4 regions of the Williamsia sp. Y853 genome follow, and region 4 is predicted to be linked to each of the others. Evidence: riboswitches for the same ligand, from Rfam matches in the RefSeq annotation. Region 4 holds a riboswitch; each other region holds the start of a gene.
What was found. Region 4 has a riboswitch for S-adenosylmethionine ahead of AC1TPF_RS21345 (aminotransferase class V-fold PLP-dependent enzyme). Riboswitches for the same ligand answer to the same signal wherever they lie in the genome.
Positions count from the first base shown of each region.

Region 1 (3,202 bases), on a different contig from region 4:
GTAGAAGCGAACGGTGCGTTCGACGTCGCTGCTGACCAGTGCGGTGTGGTGCAGACCGCGAGCAGAGGAGGCCGGCCGGGATTCGGCGGGTATCAGGTGTTCGGCGCGGATCGCCTCACGCTTGCCCGCATATTCCTGCAGGCGCTTCTCGTCGATGTCGGCGGTGCTCATGGCCGGTCCTTCCGTGCGGGGGTCTTCATCCAGTGTGCGCTTCGTGTGGGCAGAGGTAAATGGTTGCGTGCTCAACTACTTCGGTAGCGTACCGCAACTGGTTGCCTTGTCAACTACTTTGGCTATGCTCTAGTCGTGGAATCAACACAGTGGCTCAGCGAGGACGAGCAGCGGACGTGGCGCGCGTACCTGGATGCGACCCGGTTGCTGCTGCGGACGCTCGATCAGCAGCTCGCCAGGGATGCGGGTTTGTCGTTCACCGACTTCGAATTGCTGGTCATCTTGTCCGAGGCGCCGCAGCACCGACTGCGCATGCGGGATCTGGCTGATGCGATCACGACCACGAGAAGTGGCGCCACCAGGGCAATCGGCCGTCTGGTCGACGCCGGATGGGTGCTTCGCGTCGAATGCGAAGACGACAAACGCGGCATGATGGCGGAATTGACCGACGCCGGGATGCAGAAGCTGGCGTCGGCGAGCCCCGGACATGTCGCCGAGGTCAGGCGAAACATGTTCGACCTGCTCAGTCCGCGCGACGTTGCCGTGTTGGGGCGAGCATTCGCCGACACACGCGAACACCTGCTGCAGGCGCCCGAGTAGACGGCCGGTTCGATCGACAAGTCATCCCGGCTGCGGTGTGGCGGTGAAAAGTCATTGCGGGTACAAGCATCTTGCCGAACCTCTTGTACTCCCGGGCGCCGACCGGTCCTCGCTGATGGCAGATCGGGAGATCGCGTTTGTTCTGTTTGGCGTCGCAGCCCCCAGGATCATCGAAGACGAGGGCAACAAGCCATAGCGGGTCCGGCGACCTGGGCGCACGATTCCGATGGCCATCAAAAGATGGCGTGGGGTTTGAACCTGACTGAATCTAACCGTTCCACGGCGGGTGGTCATGACGCGTCGTGCCGGACGGCCTGCGATCACCGCGCACCGACCGGATCGCCCTGGAGGCTGTTGTGCTGCGGCAATGCTTCAGAAAGTCCATCGGTCCGTTCGCCGGAAAGGGCTGAACATCCCTGATGGCGGGACCAACGTGACTCACACTGTCTGTCGGGCAAGTTGATTCATCGTTTGACGCGTTATGGGCACCGGCTTACTGTGCACAAGGATCATCAAGAGCGATTGAGAGACCCGGCTCGCTGACGTCGCAGCAACCCCCCGCCTCGGCGGGTGCGGGTGCTACTGCCGGGACCGATGAAGGTTGTGTGCCATGCCGTCAGTTCAGGAGTCCGGGTGAAGTTTCTGTTGATCAGTCTGATCACCCACACGCCTCACCCGTTGTCCGGCGAGACCGTGACCCCGGCGGAGCGGTTTCGAGAAGTGATCGACAACGCGGTTCTCGCAGAGGAATTGGGCTTCGACGGTTTCGGGGTGGGCGAGCGGCACGAGAGGCCGTTCATCTCCTCGTCGCCACCGGTTGTGCTCAGTAACATCGCCGCACGGACTTCGACCATCGCGCTGTTCACCGCGGTGACAACGCTCAGTCTGCTCGATCCGGTTCGCGCCTTCGAGGACTACTCGACCCTCGACAACCTCTCCGGTGGCCGACTGCAACTGATGATCGGCAAGGGCAACGGCGCCGCGCAGGCCAAGCTGTTCCACGTCACCGAGGCCGACCAGTGGGAGCGCAACCGGGAAGGCTACGAACTCTTCCGACGGTTGTGGGAGGACGACACGGTCACCTGGACGGGCAAGTACCGGCCGTCGTTGACCGACGCCGAGGCCCTGCCCCGCCCGCTGCAGAAGAAGATTCGCGTCTGGCACGGCAGCGCCACCAGCCGTGAATCAGTCGATCTGGCAGCATTTTACGGAGATCCGCTGTTCTCGGCCAACGTCACCAATCCGATCGAACCCTATGCCGAATTGATCGACCACTACCGAGCGCGGTGGGCGGCATACGGGCACGATCCGGCGGATGCTCTCGTGGGTGCGGGATCGGCCGGGTACTACGCCACCAAGAACTCGCAGGATGCGATCGACACATACCGCCCGATCTTCGACGCCACCTTGGCGAGAATCGGGTCATTCGGTCTGCCGCTGGTGTTTCCGACCCTCGAGGACGCCATCGAACGAAGCTCACTTCTGCTCGGGAGCCCGCAGCAGGTGATCGACAAAGTGTTGCGATATCACGAGAAGTTCGGTCATGAGGTCATGCATCTGCACGCTGACGCCAGCGGCCTCACAGACTCCCAGCATCGCGACTCGCTCGAACTCTTCCAGTCCGAGATCGCACCGGTGCTCAGACGTGAGATCCCGAGCCGCCCGATCTCCACTCCCGTCGCGTTGGAGGCTCTGACATGACCGCTTCGACCCGGCTCCCGCCGTCGATGCGTATCGGTCGGCGCATCTTCGCGCACTTCATCTGACACATCGAAAAGGACAAACATGCCAGTAGAGTTCCTGGGGATCGCTGCCACGAATGACGGCACCGAGATCCACCCTCGTACCACCGCCGGCTCCTTCGACAGGGAGTACACGCTCAAACTCGCTCGTGCACACGAGGATTTCGGATGGGACCGGATCCTGTTCGCCTATGGTGCCGGTGCTCCTGAACCTGCGGCGGCCGCCTCATACATCGCGAGCAATCTCGAACGCATCGAGATCCTGCTGGCACACCGTCCCAATGTCTCGTACCCGACATTCGCCGCCAAAACCTTCGCAACACTCGACCAGATCTCCGCGGGACGGGTGACGGTGCACTTCATCACCGGCGGCAACGACAGCGAACAGCAGCGGGAGGGTGACTTCCTGTCGAAAGACCAGCGGTACGAACGCACCCGGGAGTACATCCAGATCGTCAAGAAGGTGTGGACCAGCCGGGAACCGTTCGACCACAACGGCACCTACTACCGGTTCAACGACTTCGTCTCCGATGTCTTCCCGGTTGCGCAGCCTCGGCCCGACATCTCCTTCGGCGGGTCGTCGTCGGCGGCCTATGCGGTCGGCGGCGCGGAGGCAGATATCTACGCGCTGTGGGGTGAACCCCTCGAAAACACGGCCGAGCAGATCGCGTCGATCACCGCGTCTGCGA
Region 1 is NZ_JBXCJC010000002.1:810,200-813,401, reverse strand. It holds gene AC1TPF_RS15745 (VOC family protein) at 1-171, opposite strand, end outside; gene AC1TPF_RS15740 (MarR family winged helix-turn-helix transcriptional regulator) at 307-771, shown strand; SAM riboswitch class I at 1,278-1,372, shown strand; gene AC1TPF_RS15735 (LLM class flavin-dependent oxidoreductase) at 1,405-2,472, shown strand; gene AC1TPF_RS15730 (LLM class flavin-dependent oxidoreductase) at 2,557-3,202, shown strand, end outside.
Region 1: another riboswitch for S-adenosylmethionine. It lies ahead of AC1TPF_RS15735 (LLM class flavin-dependent oxidoreductase); the one in region 4 lies ahead of AC1TPF_RS21345 (aminotransferase class V-fold PLP-dependent enzyme).

Region 2 (3,202 bases), on a different contig from region 4:
GCCGAGCGGGCCTTCACCGGCGAAGAACAGCGATTCGTCTACTCCCGCTACGGCAACCCGACTGTGGCCATGTTCCAGGAGCGGCTCCGTCAGCTCGAGGGTGCCGAGGCGTGTTTCGCCACCGCCAGTGGCATGGCGGCGGTCTTCGTGGCGCTCGGTGCGCTGCTCAAGACGGGTGACCGGCTGGTGGCTGCGCGCAGCCTGTTCGGTTCGTGCTTTGTCGTGTGCAACGAGATCCTTCCCCGCTGGGGCATCGAAACCGTCTTTGTCGACGGAGAAGACATCGAACAGTGGGAACAGGCACTGTCGAAGCCGACTGACGCGGTGTTCTTCGAGACCCCGTCGAACCCGATGCAGACCTTGGTCGATGTGGAGCGCGTCTGCGAACTCGCCCACGCCGCCGGTGCAAAGGTTGTGCTGGACAACGTCTTTGCGACCCCGCTCCTGCAGAGCGGCCTCGAGCTCGGTGCCGACGTGATCGTGTATTCGGGTACCAAACACATCGACGGCCAGGGCCGGGTGATGGGCGGGGCAGTGCTCGGAACCAAGGAGTACATCGACGGTCCGGTGCAGACCCTGATGCGGCACACCGGTCCGGCGCTGAGCCCCTTCAACGCCTGGACGTTGCTCAAGGGACTCGAAACCATGCGGTTGCGGGTGGATCATTCGACCGCCGCGGCATTGCGCATCGCCGAATTCCTGGAAGCCGATCCGCGGGTTGCGCGGGTGAGATATCCGTTCCTGCAGTCACATCCGCAGCATGATCTGGCGAAGAAGCAGATGTCCGGTGGTGGCACCGTGGTGACGTTCGAACTCGCCGACACGGACTCGGCATCCGGAAAGGCGCGCGCGTTCGAGCTGCTCGACGGTCTGCAGATCATTGACATCTCGAACAACCTCGGGGACTCGAAGTCGTTGATCACGCACCCGGCCACCACCACCCACCGGGCGATGGGACCCGAGGGCCGGGCCGCGATCGGGCTGTCCGATTCGCTGGTCAGGCTGTCGGTCGGGCTCGAAGGTGTGGATGATTTGTTGAAGGACCTGGACCAGGCCCTGTAGCGGGAGTCGGACGACGCCACCTGAGGTCGTCACCGGAGATCGGAGGGTGGGCATTTTTCACTCGCTGGCCGATTGGGTCATCTCGATCGTGCAGTCGACGCCGCCGTGGGCGGTGTACCTCGTGGTCTTCATCGTCATCTACTGCGAGGCGGCCGCGCTCCTCGGCCTGATCATGCCCGGTGAGACAGTCCTGCTTGCCGGTGGCGTGGCAGCCGCCGTCGGCCAGACCAACATCGTGTGGCTGATAGTCGGTGCCTGCATTGCGGCGGTACTCGGTGACTGGACGGGCTATTCCATGGGCCGCAGATCCGGCGGCCGCATCACCGAAACCCGCTTCGGTGGGTGGGTTGGGCGAGAACGCTGGCAAAAGGCCGAGGAACTCATCCGCCACGGCGGGGTCGCCACCGTGATCGGGGCGCGCTGGATCGGATACGTCCGCACAGTCACCCCGTTTGTGGCCGGGATGAGCAAGATGCCGACGCGTCAATATTTGCTTGCGAATGTCGCGGGCGGCGTCGTCTGGGTGAGCGCGGTGTGCATCATCGGCTATGCGGTCGGCGAGACGGTCGGGGCAACGCTGATGTTTTATCTGGCGGTTAGTGCGGGCGTACTCATGTCCGTCTATTTCTTCTTTCGCTGGTGGCGACACCGGAGTAGGTCACAAAAGTCCTCTGCCAGCGCGGAATAACATTCACGCCGCGTTTTAAAGGTTTGTCATTTGACAGGGAAATCAATGGCGCTGCAATGTGGTTATCGGTGATGAGTGCCAGCGACAAGCCCCGGCTTGCTGGCCGGCAACCCTCCATTCGCGGCGGGGTGCTCCGGGTGACAACCTGGCCGCTGTCTGTTCGGACGGCGGCAAGCGCGGACTCCGGCGGAGTCCTGATCCGAAGGGGATGCGGGTGACAAGCTCCTCCACCAGTGATCTCAGGGAAGACATCGCCCGGTTCGTGAAGGCGCGTCCGACCGATCGAGTTCTGTTCGCGTCCGAACTTGCCGAGGCCGTTGCGCTGGTCGCCGGTGTTGCACCAGGTGACGTCCTGACACTCGATCTGACGGCCGACCTCGCGGCCACCACGTCTGAAGGCGCTGACCGTGTGATGCCGGCGCAGATTGATCTGAGGACCACCCTCGCCGCGGTGGACAGTGAACTCGAACGTCGACCGGCCGCACTCCTGATCGTCCCCGCGGTGGCCGAGGCCACCGGCGAAGTTCTGCCGTTGCCCGCCCTGGCAGCGATCGCACACCGACGCGGCGCGCGACTGCTGGTCGACGGCAGCGAGATCGTCCCCCGGCGGGCCGTGAATCTGACCAGCCATGGAATCGACTACCTCGTGTTGTCCGGCCGGTCCATGGCCGGCCCGGCTGTGGTTGTTGGGCGCGGCGACTGGCTCGCAGACGCCCGGGCCGACGTCGACGACATCAGCACCGGTCATTCCCCGGCCCGGGCGTTGGCCGACCTCGGCTACGAGTGGGTCGGCCTCCACGAGCAGGCGTTGTCGGAGTGGCTCGACGCCCAGGCGGCCCGGCTTCCCGGTAACCGCCGGCTCCAGTTGTGGCCCGATGCCCGGGACAGGGTGGGAATCGCCTCGCTCACCGTTGCGGGCCGTTCCGAACCCGTAATCATCCGCTGGGGTGCCGGCACCAGCATCGATGAGCTTGCCCGGCAACTGAACTCACTCACCGAGAATGTTTTCGAGCAGGAGAAGTCATGACCGAGATCAGTAGTGCCACCACCCCGCGGACGCGCCCCGAACTGCTGGTTGCCATCGACGGTGACGACCATCCGATCGCCTGGAGCGGGCGCCGTCCGGCCGATGCGCGGAGTTCGGCGGTCCGTCGGATCCGCCAGCCGGACTTGCGCGGCGGCATCAAGGAGCGGGCTGCGTTGCGCGCCGGATGGCAGGACCTCGGTGAGGATCCCGCTGACCTGCTGGTGGCGTTGGAGATAGACGTGGTGATCGCCGAAGACGCGGCCACCGCTCGGGCCGAGCTCCTCCGGCTGGGGGAGTCGCGATTCGGCGACACCGTGCGCTATGTCGGCACCGCCAACGGACTCCTGACGCTGATTGTCGACATCTACGCCGCCGAGGTCGCCGATGCGGTCATCCTGCGGCCCCTCGACCAGGGACAAACAGGC
Region 2 is NZ_JBXCJC010000001.1:1,413,738-1,416,939, forward strand. It holds gene AC1TPF_RS06685 (O-succinylhomoserine sulfhydrylase) at 1-1,062, shown strand, start outside; gene AC1TPF_RS06690 (DedA family protein) at 1,109-1,750, shown strand; SAM riboswitch class IV at 1,818-1,933, shown strand; gene AC1TPF_RS06695 (aminotransferase class V-fold PLP-dependent enzyme) at 1,965-2,777, shown strand; gene AC1TPF_RS06700 (hypothetical protein) at 2,774-3,202, shown strand, end outside.
Region 2: another riboswitch for S-adenosylmethionine. It lies ahead of AC1TPF_RS06695 (aminotransferase class V-fold PLP-dependent enzyme); the one in region 4 lies ahead of AC1TPF_RS21345 (aminotransferase class V-fold PLP-dependent enzyme).

Region 3 (3,202 bases), on a different contig from region 4:
TCGGTCAGATACGCACCATGCCCGAGCTGCGGGAGCGCAGGCAGCAAGCCCATGATCGCGCGGGAGATCGGCCGGATGACCTCCGGTTCGGCATAGGGGAAATCCAGAATCACCGGGCGCAGCAGATTGGGCAGTCCGACCTGCGCCAGCACAGTGGTGAGTGAGGGATCGGCGGCGATGAAGATCACCGTGGCACCGTCGGGACCCTCGATGACGGTGATCCCGTCGGTGCCCACAGCCACCCCCGGGCCTGCCGTCATGATGTCGCCATAGTTGTGGTGCTTGACCCAGAAGCCCAGCAACGCGTCCAATGCCCCGATCGGATCTCGCCGCGGGTCGGGTATGTCACAGACCGGGTCACCATCGATGCAGACCGAATACACCGGCATGTCGCCGAAGTCGCCGTCGCGCGAACCATCGAGCATCGCACCCGGATACGCATTGATGAGGTTGACCTCGGCTCCGGCACCGTCGTTTGTGCCGCGTCGCCGAGGGTCGGAATAGAGCTCGCCCGACACTCCGACCGAGGTCACGCCGTCGGCCTTGCCTGCCGCGATGTCGGCCAGTACATCGCCTGCGATCCGGGCCCCCTGCGAATAGCCGGCGATGACGGCCGGGTTGCCCGGGCAGTTGGCCTGATAGGTCGCCACATCCTGGGTGAGCGCGGCTTGTCCGATGTCGATGTTCTCGTCGTAACTCTGTGCACCGAGTGGCCAGAAGGTCCCCGGATAGTCGACGCGTTTGATCACGTAGCCCCGGGCGCTGTAGCGGGTCTCCACCCCTATGGTGTGCAGGAAGTTCGGATCGTCGGTTCCGGCCACCACGAACACGACGCCGTCACCACAGTCGTACGCCTGCGCCTGGGCCGCGAGCCCTGGAGCACTCCCGAGGAAGGTCAACACGGGCAGCGCGACCGCAGCCGCTCCGGATGCCAGCGCCGCCACCCGTCGGCCGGCCGGTTTCGGAACAGCGCGATCAGGCTTCGTCCTCACACCCACAGCAGCCCCAGTTGTTTCGAATCACCGACGGCCTCAAGCATTTCGAGGCAGTTCACCAAAGTTACGGTGGACATTGACAATGGCCAATCGCATGAACGTAGTACAGGGGCATCCGGCTGGTGGCGAATCGCAGAATCTCCGTGCGCTGAACGCTTTTTTGAACAGGAACCGCGTGTTATATCCTTTTGGCCAGGTCCTGAGTGTCAGCGACAAGCCCCGGCTAGCTGACCGGCAACCCTCCAACCGCGGTGGGGTGCTCCGGGTGACGACCAGGTTGCGGTTCGCCGCGGCAAGCGCGGGGTCCGAAAGGTCGGACCCTCTAATTGGATGTCTACCGACCATGAAAGAGAAGTCCTACATGTCTGACACCGACGTCAATCCGGCTGACAACTGGAGCTTTGAAACCAAACAGGTCCATGTTGGCCAGAGCCCTGATTCGGCAACCTCTGCCCGTGCCCTGCCGATTTACCAGACAACGTCGTACACGTTCCGCGACACCGAGCACGCCGCCAACCTCTTCGGTCTGGCCGAGCCCGGCAACATCTACACGCGCATCATGAACCCCACCCAGGACGCCGTCGAGCAGCGAATCGCAGCCCTCGAAGGTGGCGTGGCGGCTCTGCTCGTCGCGTCGGGTCAGGCCGCCGAGACCTACTCGATCCTGAACATCGTCGAAAACGGCGGTCACGTGGTGTCGAGCCCGCGACTGTACGGCGGTACGTACAACCTCTTCCACTACACGCTGCCCAAGCTCGGAATCCAGGTCAGCTTCGTCGAAGATCCCGAAGACCTCGACAGCTGGCGCGCGGCCATCCAGCCCAACACCCGGGCGCTGTTCGGTGAGACGATCTCGAACCCGAACAACGAGATCCTCGATCTCCCCGGCATCTCCGCCGTCGCCCACGAGGCCGGCCTGCCATTGATCGTCGACAACACCGTCGCCACCCCGTACCTGATCAACCCGCTGGAGCACGGCGCCGACATCGTGGTGCATTCGGCCACGAAATACCTTGGTGGACATGGCACCGCGATCGGCGGCGTGATCGTCGACGGCGGCACCTTCGATTGGCGGGGCCAGCGTGACGGTGTAGACCTGTTCCCCGGATTCACCACCCCGGACCCGAGCTACCACGGTGCGATCTTTGCCGACCTCGGTGCTCCGGCCTACGCCCTCAAGGCCCGCGTGCAGTGGTTGCGCGACACCGGTGCCGCCATCTCGCCGTTCAACGCGTTCCTCATCGCCCAGGGCCTGGAAACACTCAGCCTGCGGATCGAACGCCACGTGTCGAACGCCCAGGCGGTGGCCAAGTACCTGGAAGAGCACCCGCAGGTGGAGTCGGTGGCCTACGCCGGACTCGAATCCTCGCGCTGGTACAAGCGAGGCCAGGAATTGGCTCCGCGCGGCCAGGGCGCGATCATCGGCTTCGAGATCGTCGGCGGCGTGGACGCGGGCAAGAAGTTCGTCGACGCACTGGTCCTGCACAGCCATGTCGCCAACATCGGTGATGTGCGCTCGCTGGTCATCCATCCCGCCTCGACCACCCACTCCCAGCTGATCGCTGAAGAGCAGCTGGCCGCAGGCGTGACCCCCGGCCTGGTCCGGTTGGCTGTCGGCATCGAGAACGTCGTCGACATCCTCGCCGACCTCGATGCAGGCTTCGCTGCGGCCAAGTGAGGTGAGTATCGACCCGCACACGCCACCACGAATCCATCCGGACTGGGAATCCCTGCCCGATGGGCAGCTGACCAGTGTGCCGGTCGGCCCGATTTCGCTGGACAACGGTGGACAGATCGAGAATGTGACCCTGGCGTTTCAGCGCTGGGGCACACTCTCGCCCACCCGCGACAACGTAGTTCTGGCTCTGCATGCCCTGACCGGCGACTCCCACGCAACCGGACCCGCCGGTCCCGATCAGCCCGCCCCCGGTTGGTGGGACGGGCTGATCGGTCCGGGCGCCGCAGTCGACACCGACGAGTGGTGTGTCGTCTCGGCGAATGTCCTCGGTGGATGCGGCGGTTCCACCGGCCCTGCATCACTGGATTCCGACGGGCAGGTGTGGGGTTCACGGTTCCCCAACATCACCGTGCTCGATCAGGTCCGCGCCGAGGTCGCATTGCTCGACGCGCTGCAGATCGATACCGTCGCAGCCGTCATCGGCGGCTCGATGGGTGGCGCCCGCGCGCTGGAATGGGTCATCGGTTAC
Region 3 is NZ_JBXCJC010000002.1:217,822-221,023, forward strand. It holds gene AC1TPF_RS13000 (cutinase family protein) at 1-992, opposite strand, end outside; SAM riboswitch class IV at 1,191-1,300, shown strand; gene AC1TPF_RS13005 (bifunctional o-acetylhomoserine/o-acetylserine sulfhydrylase) at 1,357-2,673, shown strand; gene metX (homoserine O-acetyltransferase MetX) at 2,648-3,202, shown strand, end outside.
Region 3: another riboswitch for S-adenosylmethionine. It lies ahead of AC1TPF_RS13005 (bifunctional o-acetylhomoserine/o-acetylserine sulfhydrylase); the one in region 4 lies ahead of AC1TPF_RS21345 (aminotransferase class V-fold PLP-dependent enzyme).

Region 4 (3,202 bases):
AGAGGGTTCGGAGGGCGGCGAGCAGAAGGTCGACGTCCTCGGAGGTCGAACCGAGGCCGAGGCTGGCGCGTACAGCCCCTGAGCCGTGGCCCAGACGGTCCAGAAGCGGGTGGGCGCAGAATCGTCCATCGCGCACCCCGATGCCGTGTTCGGCCGAGAGATGGGCTGCCACCTCAGATGCCCGATGCCCGTCGACGACAAAGCTGACAACGCCAACGGCATCGGTGCTGTCGGTGAAGATCTTCAGGGCATGCACGCCCGGGATCTCCGCCAGACCATTGCGCAACCGGTCGGTGAGTGACGTTTCATGGGAAACAACAGCCTCCCCGAGGGATTCGATCTCGACGCAGGCCGCCGCGAGCGCAGCCGCACCCAGGACGTTGGGCGAACCGCCTTCATGACGGGCAGGCGCGGGCGCCCACTTCACGTCCTGCTCGGTGACATTGAGTACGGCACCGCCGCCTGCGAGGTACGGGTCGGCCGCATCCAGCCAATCCCGCAGTCCGACAAGCACTCCGGCCCCGAAAGGCGCGTAGGTCTTGTGTCCTGAAAAGGCCAGGTAGTCGATGCCGCCTGCAGTGATGTCCACCCTGCGGTGCGGAACCAACTGCGCTCCGTCGACAGCGATCCGAGCGCCGTTGCGGTGCGCAAGATCTGCCAGTTCACCGATCGGCAAGATCTCGCCGGTGACGTTGGAAGCACCGGTGACCGCCAGCAACGCCGCACCGGTCTCTATCAGTGCGGTCTCCACGCGAACGATCGTCGCGGCCAGCGTATTCGCGGCACGGACCACGTGAACGTCACTCCACGGCAACAGATTTGAATGATGTTCCAGATCGAGGACGACGACCTTTCCCGGCACACAGCGGGCCAGGAGGTTCAGCGAATCGGTGGTGTTCCGCGTAAAGATCAGGCAGTGCTGCTCGCCGGCACCGACAAAGTCCGCGACCTGCTCACGGGCGGTCTCGTACGCCTGCGTCGTGACCTGCGATGCGTAGCCCGCGCCCCGATGCACGCTCGAGTAGGTCGGAAGCAATTGTGTGATTCTCTCGACCACGCTGCACAACGCCGGTGCACTCGCCGCGTAGTCGAAGTTGACGTATCGCGTGGTCGAGCCATCCCGCAATGGCGCCTGGGTGTCCGAACCTTCTATCGCTGCAAGAGCATTCAGGGTTCGATTCAGTGTTGCAGTGCTCATATCTCACACCAGCTTCCGGTGTCAGGGATTCCGCACGCACCAAGTTTCGAACCTGCCGATGGAGCAGTTCGGAACTCGGACGTGGGGGGTCCGCGCTTGCCTGTTCGGGTTCGAACAGGCCAGGTCTTCACCCGGAGCACCCCGCCGCGATGGAGGGTTGCTGACCAGCAAGCCGGGGCTATTCGCTGGTACTCGTGACCGACGCCGACGCTAACAGACTTTTACGGCGTCGTCCATACCCATGTGCTTTAACTTCTCGGCGATCGGAACTCCGCGCATCCATCGGATTTCCGCAGGAGCGTGAGTATGGTTCTGTCCAACAGTTGAAATCCCCTGCCCGGGCATACCCACATGATGCCCGGATTCGCTTGGTGGACAACAACTGCCCTGTGTCAACGAGTATCAGCGCCAAGTTCCAGCTTGCTGGTCGGCAACCCTCCACCGCGGCGGGGTGCCCTGGATGACAGACACGGCCCCAGCCTTCACCGGCATGGGGCAAGCGCGGGGTTCACGCAAGCGAGCCCGAAGAGATTTCCGGAAGCTTGATGACCTTGTTCAACGCACCACGCGATCGAATCCTGAGCACCTGCCACGCCCATTGCATTCACGAGGAGAAAACCGATGTCCCGAACACCTGCTGCCGGCCGATTGAGACGGGTGCATCCCGGACCGGGTCATCTGAGCAAGGCCACGATTCTTACGGCTCTCACGGTCGGACTTGTCGCCAGCGCCTGTGGCTCCGGCGACAGCAATAATTCCGCGACGGCCACCGGTGATCCCGTCGACGGCGGCACCCTTCGGTTTGCCATCAACAGCAGTCCCGGCGGCTGCATCGACCCCCATCAGAGCCCTGCCGACGTCGCCGGCTTCTTCTCCCGCCCGATCCTCGACTCTCTTGTCGCCCTCAACACCGACGGCAGCCTCGACCCCTGGCTCGCCACCGAGTGGAGCGTGTCCCCCGACCAGCTCACCTACTCCTTCACCCTCCGCGACGACGTCACCTTCTCCAACGGAGAAAAGTTCGACGGCAACGCAGTCAAGGCCAACCTCGACCACATCGTCGACCCCAACACCAAGTCCCAACTCGCGGCCAACACCATCGCCACCTACGCCGGCACCAACGTCATCGACCCGACGCACGTGGAAGTCACCTTCTCCGAGCCGAATTCGGCCTTCCTTCCCTCCGCGGCCTCGGCATACCTCGGCATCGAGGCCCCCTCCACCCTGACTCAGGGAACAGATGCCCTGTGCAGCAAGATCGTCGGCACCGGGCCGTTTGTCAGTGAAGCCGGCTACACCCCGAACAAGGGCATCGACTACACCCGCAACGAGGCCTACAACTGGGGTCCGGGCAACGCCGACCACTCCGGCAAGGCACACCTGGCAGCCATCAGCATCCAGGAGATCCCCGAAGACTCCTCTCGCTACGGCGCTTTGACCAGCAATCAGGTCGATGCGATTGCCAGCGTCCCGCCGGTCAACGTCAGCGCGCTCAAGGACACACCCGGCTATTCCGTCGAGACGGTCCAGGCTCCGGGCGGAAACTACAACTACTACCCCAACACACAGGCCGGCGTCTTCTCCGACATCAAGGTCCGCGAAGCCTTCCGGGCCGGAATCGACTGGGACACCATCGTCGACAAGCTCTACTTCGGCGTCTTCCAGCCCGCGAAGAACACCTTGAGCCCCGCCACGGTCGGCTACAACAAGGCCAGTGAGTCGGCGTACGTCTACGACGAGGACAAAGCCAATCAGCTTCTCGACGAAGCCGGCTGGACCGCACGCGACGGCGACGGCTACCGCACCAAGGACGGAAAGCGTCTGACCGTCGTGCATCCCTTCCTCAAGGAATACGCTCGCGAACAACGCGACACCCTGCTCGAGCAGGTGCAGTCGTCCGCCAAGAAGATCGGTGTCGACTACCAGATCAAGAACACCACCATCGACGACTACTACACCGCCCTTTTCACCAACGGCTACGACGTCCTCGACATCAGCTGGCAG
Region 4 is NZ_JBXCJC010000004.1:172,358-175,559, reverse strand. It holds gene AC1TPF_RS21345 (aminotransferase class V-fold PLP-dependent enzyme) at 1-1,198, opposite strand, end outside; gene AC1TPF_RS21350 (PP2C family protein-serine/threonine phosphatase) at 1-2, shown strand, start outside; SAM riboswitch class IV at 1,286-1,398, opposite strand; SAM riboswitch class IV at 1,589-1,706, shown strand; gene AC1TPF_RS21340 (ABC transporter substrate-binding protein) at 1,820-3,202, shown strand, end outside.